3 regions of the Hahella sp. CR1 genome follow, and region 3 is predicted to be linked to each of the others. Evidence: predicted binding sites of a transcription regulator. Region 3 holds the regulator's gene; each other region holds the start of a gene.
The links. Region 3 encodes PhoB, which activates phosphate uptake and scavenging genes when phosphate is short. Its sites were predicted from a motif close to TGTCATANNNNTGTCANA; they were not measured.

Region 1 (4,213 bases), on a different contig from region 3:
AATGCACAACCACTTTCGACTTAGCATAGCGCGTTGCATTGCCCACCAAATTCTGCACTGAGCGATGGATGTAGCGGGGCTCGACTTCAGACACTTTCCAGCGATCCGAACCTCGTACGAAGTCCGCGCTGATTTCCAGGTTTGGTTTAACAGAACTCTGCTCTCCCACCACCTGATTGACGATGTCTTTAACGTTCGCTTCCTGGAAGTCCAGGATAGGTCCACCTTGCTCCAAACGAGCGTAGGTGAGGATTTCATCGATCAGCTCGTTGAGTTCCTGTATGTCCGAATCAATCCCTGACAACTGCTTGTGCAGGAATTGGTCTTCCGTGCTGTCCTCAATCATCTGCACGCCAAAACGAATACGGGCGACAGGCGTACGCAATTCGTGTGACACCGCATGAATCATTTCCCGCTGCACCGCAACCAGCCGCTGAATATGCTCCGCCATTCGATTAAATACCGTCCCCAGGCGTCCAACGGCGTCAAAGCGGTTGTCATCCACCCTGGCGTCCAACTCTCCTCGCGCAATACGACTGGCCACGGTTTCCAGCTTACGCAAGCGGCGCTCCAGTTTTTCCAGCAACAGATAAAGTGTGGCGCCGATACATACCAGCCCGGCGACAATCAGCGTCGTCAACACCGGCCAGGCCCAAGGATTAAACGTCGGCACCGGGTCAATCTGCAAGATGAACTGTTTGTCGAACGACACCGCCAGCGCATCGCCTTTACGACCCTGAGACGGCAACGAAGTCCACCCTTCCTTCAGAAAACGTCCCTGAATATTGGCGGGCCACTCCGCAATCACGCTAAGCGGAACCAAGCTCGCTGACAGGTTAAAGGTCTTGCCCAATTCCAGCAGCGTGTCCTCACGGGACTCTTTAGCCACGGCGCGGGTTTGCAGAGAGATCAAACGCGCTGCCCACAGAGCGCTTTCCAATGGCAGGTCGGCGAAATAGGCGCCCAGCATTTTATCTGGACCAGCCTGGGCGAAAGCATGTATGCCGGCGTTATTGGAAAGAACGATGGTTTGCCCGTAGGCCAGGCGCTCCCGCTCCAACCGACTGAACTCAAACTCCGCCGGAGCGAGCAAATCAAATGTCAGATCAGCGGTGGTGATGGATTTGAGGAATTCCAGCCGCTCTTCCGGCTGTTCTATGACCCAGTTGAATAGCGGCGCCACGCGTTGCTCTCGGTACTGCAGGTAGCGCACGGCGTTTATGGAGTGAAAAAGGCCCAGTGCTATAACTGCATATACGAGCAACGATAACGCTACGCCGCTGTATACGCGCAGAAAGACGTTATTCACAGTGAGCCCTGTTGTCCCGGTTAGGCTTCTTTGACGAAGAGATATCCTTTGCTACGCACCGTTTTGATTCGTCTGGGATGCACCGGATCGTCCCCAATCTTGGGTCGGATGCGGGAAACTCTGACGTCGATGGAGCGATCCTGTCCATCATATTCAATACCGCGCAGTGCGGTAAAAATCTCTTCCCGGCTGAGCACTCTGCCGGCGCTGCTGGCCAGCAACCACAACAAATCGAATTCCGCACTGGTCAAGTCGATACTTTGGTCTTCCAACCAGGCTTCGCGCATAGAGCGATCGATCACCAGGTTGTTGAACACCAGACGCACCGGACCGTCTCCAGACTGCTCGGCGACCGGCGATTCTGCGGCCGCTTCGCCCTGCTCCTTCACCCTGCGCAGCAACGCGCGGATTCTCGCCAGCAACACCCGCGGGCGCACCGGCTTACACATATAATCATCCGCACCCATTTCCAAGCCCAATACCTGGTCCAGGTCATCTGTACGCGCGGTCAGCATCAGAATGGGGCCGTTATAACTCGGCCGTACTTTGCGGCAAATGGAAAGACCGTCTTCGCCCGGCAGCATCAAGTCTAATACGACCAGATCGGGTTGCTCATTCTGAATTCGCTCAACAGCCTTACTGCCATTGGGCTCAACGGAGACCATCAAGCCATTCGATTCAAGATACTCTTTGGTAAGATCGGCCAAACGTTCATCATCTTCAACGATCAATATGCGCCAAGCTTCATTAGTATCCACGGTATCCGTATCTCTCACATTATAGATTTTGAGTCCCGTCCCTGCCCCTGTCGCCATCCTTTCCTGAATGGCCCCCAATAAAATTTAGAATTATTCGTGACTTATAGAAAAATAGCACTTTTATCCACATAAGTATAACCAGTCTTACAAAAATTACCCCTTTCTCAGTCAAGTGACTTAGCAAGTACACCAACGCTTACTTAAAAACAATTGTCATAAACCAGTAACTGCAACGTCACCCCCCTGTCACGTAATCGCCATAGTATCCGCCAAAACACTATAAAGAGAATTACTATGCACACATCAGGTCAGCGAGTCGTCTTAGCCAAGGCGGAATCAAAGAAAGCGGAGCTCTTCGTTCGCGTGGCGCAGCGTAGTGAAGAGGTGATCATGGCGCAGCAACTGCGCTACCGGATATTTACGGAAGAGTTCGGCGCCAATCTCCACAGCCCGGTTCCAGGACTGGACTGTGATAGTTTCGATCCTTTTTGCGATCACCTTTTGGTGAAAGACAACATCAGCGGACAAGTGGTCGCCACCACCCGCTTGCTTGCCGATGACAAAGCAAAACTGGCGGGCAGTTTCTATTCTGAAAGCGAGTTCGACCTTAGCGCTATTTGTCAGCTACCGGGGCGAAAACTGGAAATCGGCCGCACCTGCGTGCACCCCGCCTTCCGCAACGGAGCCACCCTGGCGTTGTTATGGTCCGGCATCGCCAAGTACGTCATTGACAATGAATTCGACTACTTATTGGGATGCGGCTCAATCAGCGTCATAGAGGGCACGGCGGAAGCCTGGTCTATCACGCGCCAGTTACAGGAACGCTGCCTTACAGCGGAAAACGCCAGGGTCATTCCCAAGCGGACCTTACCCCAGCCTGTCGGCCCGGTTCCCAGCAAGTCAGCAGTTCCCCCGTTGATCCGCGCTTATATGCGCCTGGGCGCCCAGATCGGCGGTGATCCATGCTGGGACCCTGACTTCCAGTGCGCTGATTTGTTCATCCTGTTGCACATCGACGCACTGGCGGCGCGCTACGCGAAGCATTTCATGAAAGAACCACAAGCCTGATCACTGCGCCTGACGCCCGGAGGAAGGACGCCATGAATTCAGTTCGCCTGTTTCTGAGAGCCTCGATTCTGATCCCTTATCTGATGTGGGGCGCTGTGCTCGCCGCAATTGTGGCGGTTATAGACGCCATCAAGCCCGGCAGGTTGCGGCGCGCGCCAATCGCTCGCTTCTGGCTGGCGGGTTTATGTCGGGTGCTGAACCTGCGCATTCACGCTTCAGGTGAGCTCCATGACGGGCCGGTGATGGTGATCAGTAACCATATTTCCTGGCTGGATATTCCGGTCCTCGGCGCTATCAAGCCATTACACTTTCTGTCTAAAGCGGAGGTCAGAAGCTGGCCTTTCATTGGCTGGCTGGCGGCGCAGGCCGGCACCCTATTCATTACCCGGGGCGGCGGCAAAGCGCGGCAAGTGATGACGGAGCTGGAGTCCAGCATGCGTGACGGAGCCACAACCCTGATTTTCCCAGAAGGCACGACGACAGATGGCCAGCGGGTAAAAAAATTCCATGGCCGCCTATTGAATGCCGCCATTCGGGCGCAAGTTCCGATACAGCCCATTACCCTGCATTACAGACGGGACAATGTGCCAGATGCTTACGCGCCCTTTATCGGTGACGACGAATTCGTGTCGCATTTGGTAAGACTGATGAAAGCCACGCCGACAGATGTCTACGTGGCGATTCACCCGGTCATGGAAGTCGCAATGGATACGCCTGCGGAAAGCGTCGCCAGGACAGCTCAACAGCAGGTGGAGACATCGTTGCAGCAAATGTACTGGAGCAACGACCCCAAACCTGACTGGGCGTTAGCCGACGGCGTAGCCTGATTTGATTTCGTCATCGGTCGCTTCCCGCACCGATCTGACGTGAACTTCGAAGTACAGGGTTAGTCCCGCCAGAGGATGGTTGGCGTCCACAAGCACTTTGTCTCCGTGGATGCTGACCACCTTGATTACTTTGCGCTCGGCTCCGGACTCAGTTTGAAACAGCATGCCCGGCTTTAACTCATCAACGCCTTCAAACTGATTGACCGGCACTAATTGCACCAGCTCTTCCTTCAGAGGGCCATAAGCCAGCT
Region 2 (4,213 bases), on a different contig from region 3:
CTGACTGCGAAACCAGGATCGGTGCGAACAATCATGCAGCAGAATGCCCAGCGCCAATTGCCGGTTGGCGAGCACGACAAGCGCCAGAATCAGAGTGAAAACATTAGGATAGAGGGCAAAAAGCGCGCTCACACCGACGATCAGCCCCCAAGTAGTCACGAAGCCCATCATGCCCCGAAAATTGGAGCCCTGTCTTAATTCTTGTTGTTCTTGTTTGGTGAGATAGCTGTCGAGTTTCATAGCCGTCATCTAAAGTGTGAACGCAGATTCATACTATTAAGATTACCGGCGTCGGAGAATGGCGTAATCTTCCAAACCATTGGCGAAAACGCTCAATAAATACTCATCCATAAAAAAAACCGGCGCTGTTTCCAGCGCCGGTTTTTTCGTTACTTTCAGATGATGCGATCGATGCGTCAGCTACCGATGCGGCCGCCGCCGGACTTATTGATCGCCACCACGGAAGGACGCGGCGGAAGATCGTTGCGGAAGTCAGGCCAACGGGTGGTGGGCTGATCGTAAGTACCTTCTTCCCCGGGGTGTTGCACCGAACAGAAGAAAGACTGATTGTCCGGGGTGAAGAACGGCCCGCACAGCTCCGCCTGTAAGGGCGTACGCAGGAAATGCTTGGTCAGCGCGCGCGCTTCGCCGGACACCGCACAGGCCCATACGCCGTCAGCGACGCCGTCTTTGTAGGCGCCGTCAGTGGCGATCCAAAGGTTGCCGTGATTGTCGAAAGCGCAGTTGTCCGGGTCGGCGAACCAGCCGTTGGCGGAAATATCCGGGTGATATTTAGCGCCTTCCGTCTGCGGATTGCCAGCGACAATGAACATATCCCACATAAAGCGATCAGCAGTATGGTCGCCGTCCGGCGGCGTCATTTCGATGATATGGCCGGACTGGTTCTTGGCGCGCGGATTAGCGGCGTTGGTGTCGCCTTCCTTACGCTTGCTATTGTTGGTCAGCATGACGAACACCGAGCCCGTCTGCGGATTCACTTCCACATCTTCGGGGCGGTCCATGCGCGTCGCGCCGAGTAAATCCGCCCCCTTACGCATATCGATCAACACGTCGCCCTGATTACGGAAACCGTTGGCCGCCGTCAGCGGGCCCTGGCCGAACACCAGCGGACGCCAGGTCACCAGACCGCCGTCGGTGAACTCCGCCACGTAAAGGGTTCCTTCCTCCAGCAGGCGCATATTGGCGGCGCGATTGCTGGGGTCGTATTTGTTCTTGCTCACAAACTTGTAGACATACTCGAAGCGTTGATCGTCGCCGGTGTAGGCCACCACTCGATTGTCCTTGTTCACAAAGACATTGCAGCCTTCATGTTTGCAACGGCCCAAAGCGGTGCGCTTTTGCGGCTTGGAGTCAGGATCGAACGGATCGATCTCCACCACCCAGCCCACATGCAGCGGCTCGTTGGGGCTTTTGGCCAGATTCCAGCGATCATAAAAGTTAGCCCAGGCGTATTCATGTTCGCCGGACAGGCCGAATCGCTTGTAGTTTTCCGCTTCTTTGGTTTTGGTCGGATCGCCTTTGAAATAGTTCTGCACGTTTTCTTCGGCGGTCAATACCGTGCCCCATGGCGTCACGCCCCCAGCGCAGTTGCCATAGGTGCCCAGGGTTCTCACGCCATCCTGGGAAATCGCGGTGCGCAAACGGTCGCTGCCGGCGGCGGGACCTGTCATACGCATTTCCGTTACCGGAGTAATGCGACGGTTGTATTTTGAGCCTTGAACCACCGCCCACTTGCCGTCGGTTTTCTTGATTTCGATGATGCTGAGGCCATGCGCCATCATATCGATATCCGCCTGCGCCTTGCTCATCTGATCCGTCTTCGGCGAGCCGGGGAACATCAGCTCAGAGATAGTGTATTCGTGGTTCACAGCCAGCAGGCCGTGATCCGAATTGTCGGAACCCAACGGCAATGGCAGGAAACCAACGAAGTCGTTGTTGTAACCAAACTGCTTGGATTGCGCTTGCGCGCTCTGGTTACGGGGATCAAACGCTGGCGCATCCGCTAACACTTTATCGCCCCAGCTGATCAGGACATCGTGTTCATAACCGGGCGCCACGTGGAATGTTTCGTCCTGTCCGTGAGGCAGCTCCGTGAAAGTCAGCTCACCCTTGTCCGAGCCGGCCATGATTGCGCTGCAACCAGTCAGAGAAACGCCTGAAGCCGCCGCGCCTGCAGCGAAACCGCGCAGTACGCTACGACGGGAAGTCCGAGCCTGCAGGATGTCAAAGAAGCTCCGACCCTGCTCAGGACTGGAGGGAATGTCATCAGAGTCTTTTATTTCCCAACCATATTGAGGATGTTGTACAGTCATTTTTTTATACCTTAACAGCGTTGATCCGACAGCACTTTTACTGCAAGTAAATGACAGTTTCGTGAACCACGCCTGTTCCGGCTAAAGATTTTCGTTAGGAAAGCAGTACCCAAAAACAAGCATGCGCCTGCGCGGCGACAAGTCGCGGATCAACAGCTGATCAACAAGAAAAGGAGCTTTCCATGGAACAAAAGTTCATCCAGCTTTACGACAAATACACGCACTCCACCATGAGCCGCAGAACCTTCATTGACCGTCTGACCAGACTGGCTGGCGGGACCACTGCGGCCATGGCGCTTCTTCCCCTGCTGGAAAACAACTACGCGCGAGCGGAAACCATCGCCAAAGACGACGCGCGCATCAGCAGCGAATATGTCGAATACCCAGGCGGCGCCAGCGCAATCCGCGCTTATCTCGCCAAGCCCAAAACCTCATCCGGACCGCTGCCCGGCGTAGTCATCATCCATGAGAATAAGGGCCTGCATCCGCATATCGAAGATGTGGCCAGACGCGCGGCGCTGGCGGGTTTCGTCGCCCTGGCTCCAGACGCCTTAACCCCGCTGGGCGGCACGCCGGACGATCAGGACAAGGCCCGAGGTATGATCGCGCAGCTGGATGGAGAAAAAACCCGCATGGATTTCGAAGCTGCAGTGGCTTATGTCAAAAAGCACAAGGATTGTAACGGTAAGGTCGGCTGCATCGGTTTCTGCTGGGGCGGCGCTTTGGCCAACCAGTTGGCGGCTCACTCTCAGGATCTCGGCGCCGCCGTCGCCTTTTACGGCAGGCAGGTGAGCGCCGCTGACGCCGCCAGGATCAAAATCCCGCTGCAACTGCATTATGCGGGTCTGGACGACCGCATAAACCAGGGCATTCCCGACTATCGTGAAGCCCTGGACGCCGCTGGCGCGCGCTATGAGCTGCACATGTACGAAGGCGTCAATCATGCCTTTCATAATGACGCCAACGCCGCCCGCTATGACGCGAAAGCCGCTCAGTTAGCCTGGGAGCGCACCATCGCCTTCCTTAAACAGGCATTGGCCTGACGCTTATTCCGCGCCACTTTCCGCTTCCGACGCAGGCGCTTTCTCAGCGCTTTCCCGAGGCGGAACCGGAGCGAAATAGCCCACCAGCAACAACACTACGCCAACGCTGATAAAGGCGACGATACGGGCCACGGTGCCCGTGCCGGAAAGATCAAACAGGAACAGTTTGGCGACTACCGCCACCATCAAGCCGCCGCCGACCATCCACACCGAGCGATGCGCCCTGCGCGCGCCGACCAGCATGCACAGCATGCCCGCAATGCTCCACAGCAGACTCATGCCGCTCTGCACCACAATGGACGACACCATATCATCGAAGCGGTAAGGTATCGCCAGACTGAAATGGAAAGCGCGGAACAGGCCCGCATTGAGCCACAGGAAGCAAAACGCCGCCACCACACCATAAGCAGCCACTCTCTGTTGCAACGCATTCAGCGCGCCATGGCGGCGCACTTCCGACCAGAGCACCCACAACGCCAGCAGGTTGACCAGATCAAGCGGATTCAACAACGCCAGGCCCTTGTTCGCCGGCGCAACCATATTGCTCCACAGCAGCCACAAACCAACACTCGCCAGCAAGGCGCGTGGCAGCCATTGCAACAGCTCACGCGGATAGCGCGCGAAGGGCCAGATAGCGGTCAATGCGCGCCGCAAAAGCAACAGCGCAAGGGCCGGAATCAATCCCCACACCGCCTGCCCGGCCATGGTTTCAGGGTCAAATGCGCCAGTGATTTCAAAATGAATCTGCCAGGTGACCGCAAACACCAGAGCGAATAGCATCACGCAGTGAAAGAGGCCAATTGGCGCATGGACACGGTCCTGCATCAAACGCAGATA
Region 3 (4,213 bases):
AAGAAGCCGCAGCCGCAGGCGAACCCGTGCACTATGGCGACTCCGAGCGGTTGGATATTCTCAAGGCGCTGGGCCTGGAACGCTCTCGTCTGCTGATCATCACCTACGCGGATGTGGACAAGAGTCTGGCGGTCATACGCAAGGTCCGCTCCACTGGCTCCAATGTGCCTATCCTGGTGCGCACGGCGGATGACTCAAAAATGTCGTTGCTACAGGAAGCGGGAGCGACGGAAATCGTACCGGAGACGCTGGAGGCCAGCTTGATGTTGGTGACTCAAGTGCTTACTCTTATGGGCGCGCCGGCCAGGAAGATCCATCGTCAAATCGAGGAAGTGCGCCGTAGCCGCTACAAAATGCTGCACGGTTATTACCCAGGTATTAATTCCCAGTTGGTCGGCGCTGACGGCACGCCGCTGGAAAAACTGCATGCGCTGACGCTGCCGGATGGCGCTTACAGCTGTCATCGCTCTCTGGCGCAGATGAAACTGGCCGCCTGTAATGTCGACAGTATTCGACGCGGTGATGAGGAATTCTTCGACCCTGCCGGTGATTTCATTCTGCAGCCTGGCGATACGTTGATCCTGCATGGATCGGCGGACCAGGTTGAACAGGCGGAAAACAAGTTGCTGGGCGGCTAAGCTTGAACGCAGTTGCAAACCACACACTAAATCAGGATTCTGTTTGGCTATGAAATCCCAAGGGCGCCCACTTCCATCCCTGGCGGAACAATTCAAGGCGAAATTGCCGGTATATATCGACCTCACGCGACTGAACCGCCCTATCGGAGCCTATCTGTTGCTCTGGCCGACACTGTGGGCACTATGGCTGGCTTCAGAAGGCTTCCCCTCCATCAAGAACCTGTTCATATTCGTCTTCGGCGTGCTGCTGATGCGCTCGGCAGGCTGCGTTATCAACGACTACGCCGACCGCCGCATAGACATGCACGTGGAGCGCACCAAAGGTCGTCCATTTGCGCAGAATCGAGTGACGGAAAAAGAGGCGCTCACCCTGTTCGGCGTTCTGGTTGGGGTTTCTTTCATACTGGTGTTGTTCACCAACGCGCTGACAATTTATCTCTCCGCTGGAGCGCTGGCGCTGGCTTCAACCTACCCCTTCATGAAGCGCCATACTTACCTGCCCCAAGTCGTACTGGGCGCCGCCTTCGCCTGGGGCATCCCCATGGCTTTCGCTGCAGAATTGGGCGCCGTTCCCCAGCAGGCATGGCTGCTGTATACCGCAACGGTGGTATGGACCGTCGCTTATGACACCATGTACGGCATGGCGGACCGGGAGGACGACCTTAAGATCGGGGTCAAATCCACCGCCATTCTATTTGGCGAGGCTGATCGCGCCGCCGTGGCGGGCCTGCAGGTATTGACGCTGGGCATCCTGTTCATGGTTGGCGCGCAATACGAGCTGGGCGTTTACTTCCAAATGTCCTTGATCGTCGCCGCCGTGCTGTTTGTGTATCAGCAGCACCTGATTCGCGCCCGCGTTTCCCAGAACTGTTTCAAGGCGTTCCTTAACAATCACTGGGTCGGCGCAGCCGTGTTTCTCGGTTTGGTTCTGGAGTTTATTTTCCGGCCCTAAAGCCCGTCCCGCCTCGCTTACAGCCCGACTGCAAACAGCCGGGCTCATTTCCATCACATTAATTAAGCGCCTGTCATATACTTGTAACAAAACGCCGTTGTAATAATTCGGCAATCGAGTATTCAAAAAGGTGTTTTGCATGGCAAGCAAACAAGTTCTCATTGTGGACGATGAGCCCGCCATCCGGGAAATGATCGCAGTCGCTCTGGAAATGGCTGACTATGACTACCTGGAGGCAGGGGACGCGCGGGAAGCGCATGCGTTGATCATTGATCAGAAGCCTGATCTCATACTGCTGGACTGGATGCTTCCCGGCGTCAGCGGCATTGAATTCGCACGCAGACTGAAGCGCGATCAAAACACCTCGGAAATCCCTCTTATCATGCTCACCGCCAAAACCGAAGAGGACAACAAAGTCCAGGGCTTGGAAGTGGGCGCAGACGATTACATCACCAAACCATTCTCTCCCAGAGAACTGGTCGCGCGCCTGAAAGCGGTGCTGCGCCGTACCGCCGTACAAGGCATGGAAACCCCCATTGAAGTCGAAGGACTGCGCCTCGATCCAGTGTGCCACCGCGTCACCGCCAAGGGCGATGCGCTCAACATGGGCCCCACGGAATACAAGCTCCTGCAGTTCTTTATGACGCATCAAGAACGGGTGTATACTCGCGGGCAGCTTTTGGATCAGGTATGGGGCGGCAACGTCTACGTGGAAGAACGCACGGTTGACGTGCATATTCGACGTTTACGCAAAGCGCTGGAGCCCAGTCATCATCATCTGGTTCAAACCGTGCGTGGGACGGGCTATCGCTTTTCGACCCGAGCGCCATAAGCGCCGCGACCCGTCTTAAAAAATAAATAATTCCAAAAGAAGTATTCATAAAACGCATGCGCAATCACTGGCGTCATTATGTACGGCTACTGGTTTACAGTTTGCTGGGCTGTATCGTTGCCGGCCTTATTATCGGTTCAGTAGCTTGGGCGCTGGTGTTCGGCCTCACCGCCTATCTGGGATGGACGCTCACCCAGGCGTTTCGCATGCATCGCTGGCTGTATCAAGCAAAAATGGAAGACCCTCCCGAGAGCCGCGGCCTATGGGGAGATCTGTTCGACGGCATTCATCGTCTCCAGGTTCAGCACTATCGCTCCCGCGATCGACTGCAAGCCATGATCGACCGCATCCAGGAGTCCACCAACGCCCTTAAAGACGCCGTCGTCATGACCAATAGCGAAGGCGCCATGGACTGGTGGAACCAATCCGCAGAGAAGCTGCTGGGCTTCAAATACCCGACCGACCGGGGCCAGTTGATTTACAACCTGATCCGCACGCCTATTTTCAAGCGCTACTTCACCTCCAAGAAATACCAAGAACCGTTGATCCTCAACGCCCCCAATAATCCCAACTTGAAGTTACAGTTTCATATCACGCTGTTCGGAGAAGACGACCGCCTGCTACTGGTGCAGGACGTGACGCGGCTATATCGTCTGGAAGAGATGCGACGGGACTTCGTTTCTAACGTATCCCATGAGCTGCGCACGCCATTGACGGTCATATCCGGCTATCTGGAGACCCTCATCGACAACGCGGATGAGCTGCCGCCGCGCTGGAATCGCGCCTTGAATCAGATGCAGCAACAAGCGCAGCGCATGGAAGCCCTGGTCAATGATCTACTGCTGCTTTCCCGCATAGAGAATGACGGCTCCAACTTCAAAGCCACGTTGGTGGATGTGGACAGCATGCTGCGCGCTATCTGCGATGACGCCCGCGCCCTGAGCCAGGAAAAAGGCCACCGCATCGAGCTGAACCTGGAAAGCGGCGCCGGGCTTACCGGTAACGAAACTCAATTACACAGCGCTTTTTCCAATATTGTTATGAACGCAGTGAAATACACGCCTCCCAATGGCGAGATTCGGGTGCGCTGGTTCGAGGACAAGAAAGGCGTGCATTTCGCCGTAAGGGACAGCGGCATCGGCATCGATCCCCTGCACATTCCCAGACTGACGGAACGTTTTTACCGGGCTGACCCTTCACGCGCCGCGGACACTGGCGGCACAGGGTTGGGACTGGCGATCGTCAAGCATGTCCTGATCAACCATGATGGCGAGCTGGAAATCACCAGCCACATCGGCGAGGGCAGCACCTTCACCTGCCACTTCCCGCGCAGCCGCATGGCTTCTGCGGAAGCGTTGGCGGAAGCTGAGGATGTCAGCGATTAAACAGGGTTAGAATTTGGCGATAAACTTGGACAGCGACGCCATCTTATCCGGGTCCTCATCCACAAACCGAATAACGATGCTGATAAAGTCCGTGTCCACCCGCTTCTCAACCGCCTGCAGCATGTGTACGTAGCCGTTGATCCGCTCCAGAGTTTCGCCATCGTCGACTTCTATATCCACCACGGCGGGATCAAGAATCATCGGAAACTTCTGCCCCCGTTTGGCGATCACTTTCACTTCAGTCAAAGTAATAGCCTTGATCACACAGGGCAGGTTGAACTCAGCAAAGCGAATCTGCGCCAGCGCTTTCTTGCCAGAGGTTGGGTCCGGCGCTGATTTTTTGGGCGCAGTGGCGCCGCCAGTCAACAGGGCCGCACTGTCAGCAAACGGGCCTGGCGTCGCGGCT

Region 1: the regulator PhoB is predicted to act here: its motif matches at 2,279-2,296, upstream of ONV78_RS17460 (GNAT family N-acyltransferase).
Region 2: the regulator PhoB is predicted to act here: its motif matches at 2,372-2,389, upstream of ONV78_RS01450 (PhoX family phosphatase).

The regions. Positions count from the first base shown of each region.
Region 1 is NZ_JAPELK010000007.1:3,418-7,630, forward strand. It holds gene ONV78_RS17450 (ATP-binding protein) at 1-1,309, opposite strand, end outside; gene ONV78_RS17455 (response regulator) at 1,330-2,124, opposite strand; gene ONV78_RS17460 (GNAT family N-acyltransferase) at 2,362-3,135, shown strand; gene ONV78_RS17465 (lysophospholipid acyltransferase family protein) at 3,168-3,962, shown strand; gene ONV78_RS17470 (peptidylprolyl isomerase) at 3,942-4,213, opposite strand, start outside.
Region 2 is NZ_JAPELK010000001.1:318,514-322,726, forward strand. It holds gene ONV78_RS01445 (fatty acid desaturase family protein) at 1-240, opposite strand, end outside; gene ONV78_RS01450 (PhoX family phosphatase) at 417-2,333, opposite strand; gene ONV78_RS01455 (dienelactone hydrolase family protein) at 2,516-3,376, shown strand; gene ONV78_RS01460 (DUF2339 domain-containing protein) at 3,380-4,213, opposite strand, start outside.
Region 3 is NZ_JAPELK010000005.1:253,178-257,390, reverse strand. It holds gene ONV78_RS14365 (monovalent cation:proton antiporter family protein) at 1-638, shown strand, start outside; gene ubiA (4-hydroxybenzoate octaprenyltransferase) at 688-1,590, shown strand; gene phoB (phosphate regulon transcriptional regulator PhoB) at 1,730-2,422, shown strand; gene phoR (phosphate regulon sensor histidine kinase PhoR) at 2,479-3,807, shown strand; gene ONV78_RS14345 (response regulator) at 3,814-4,213, opposite strand, start outside.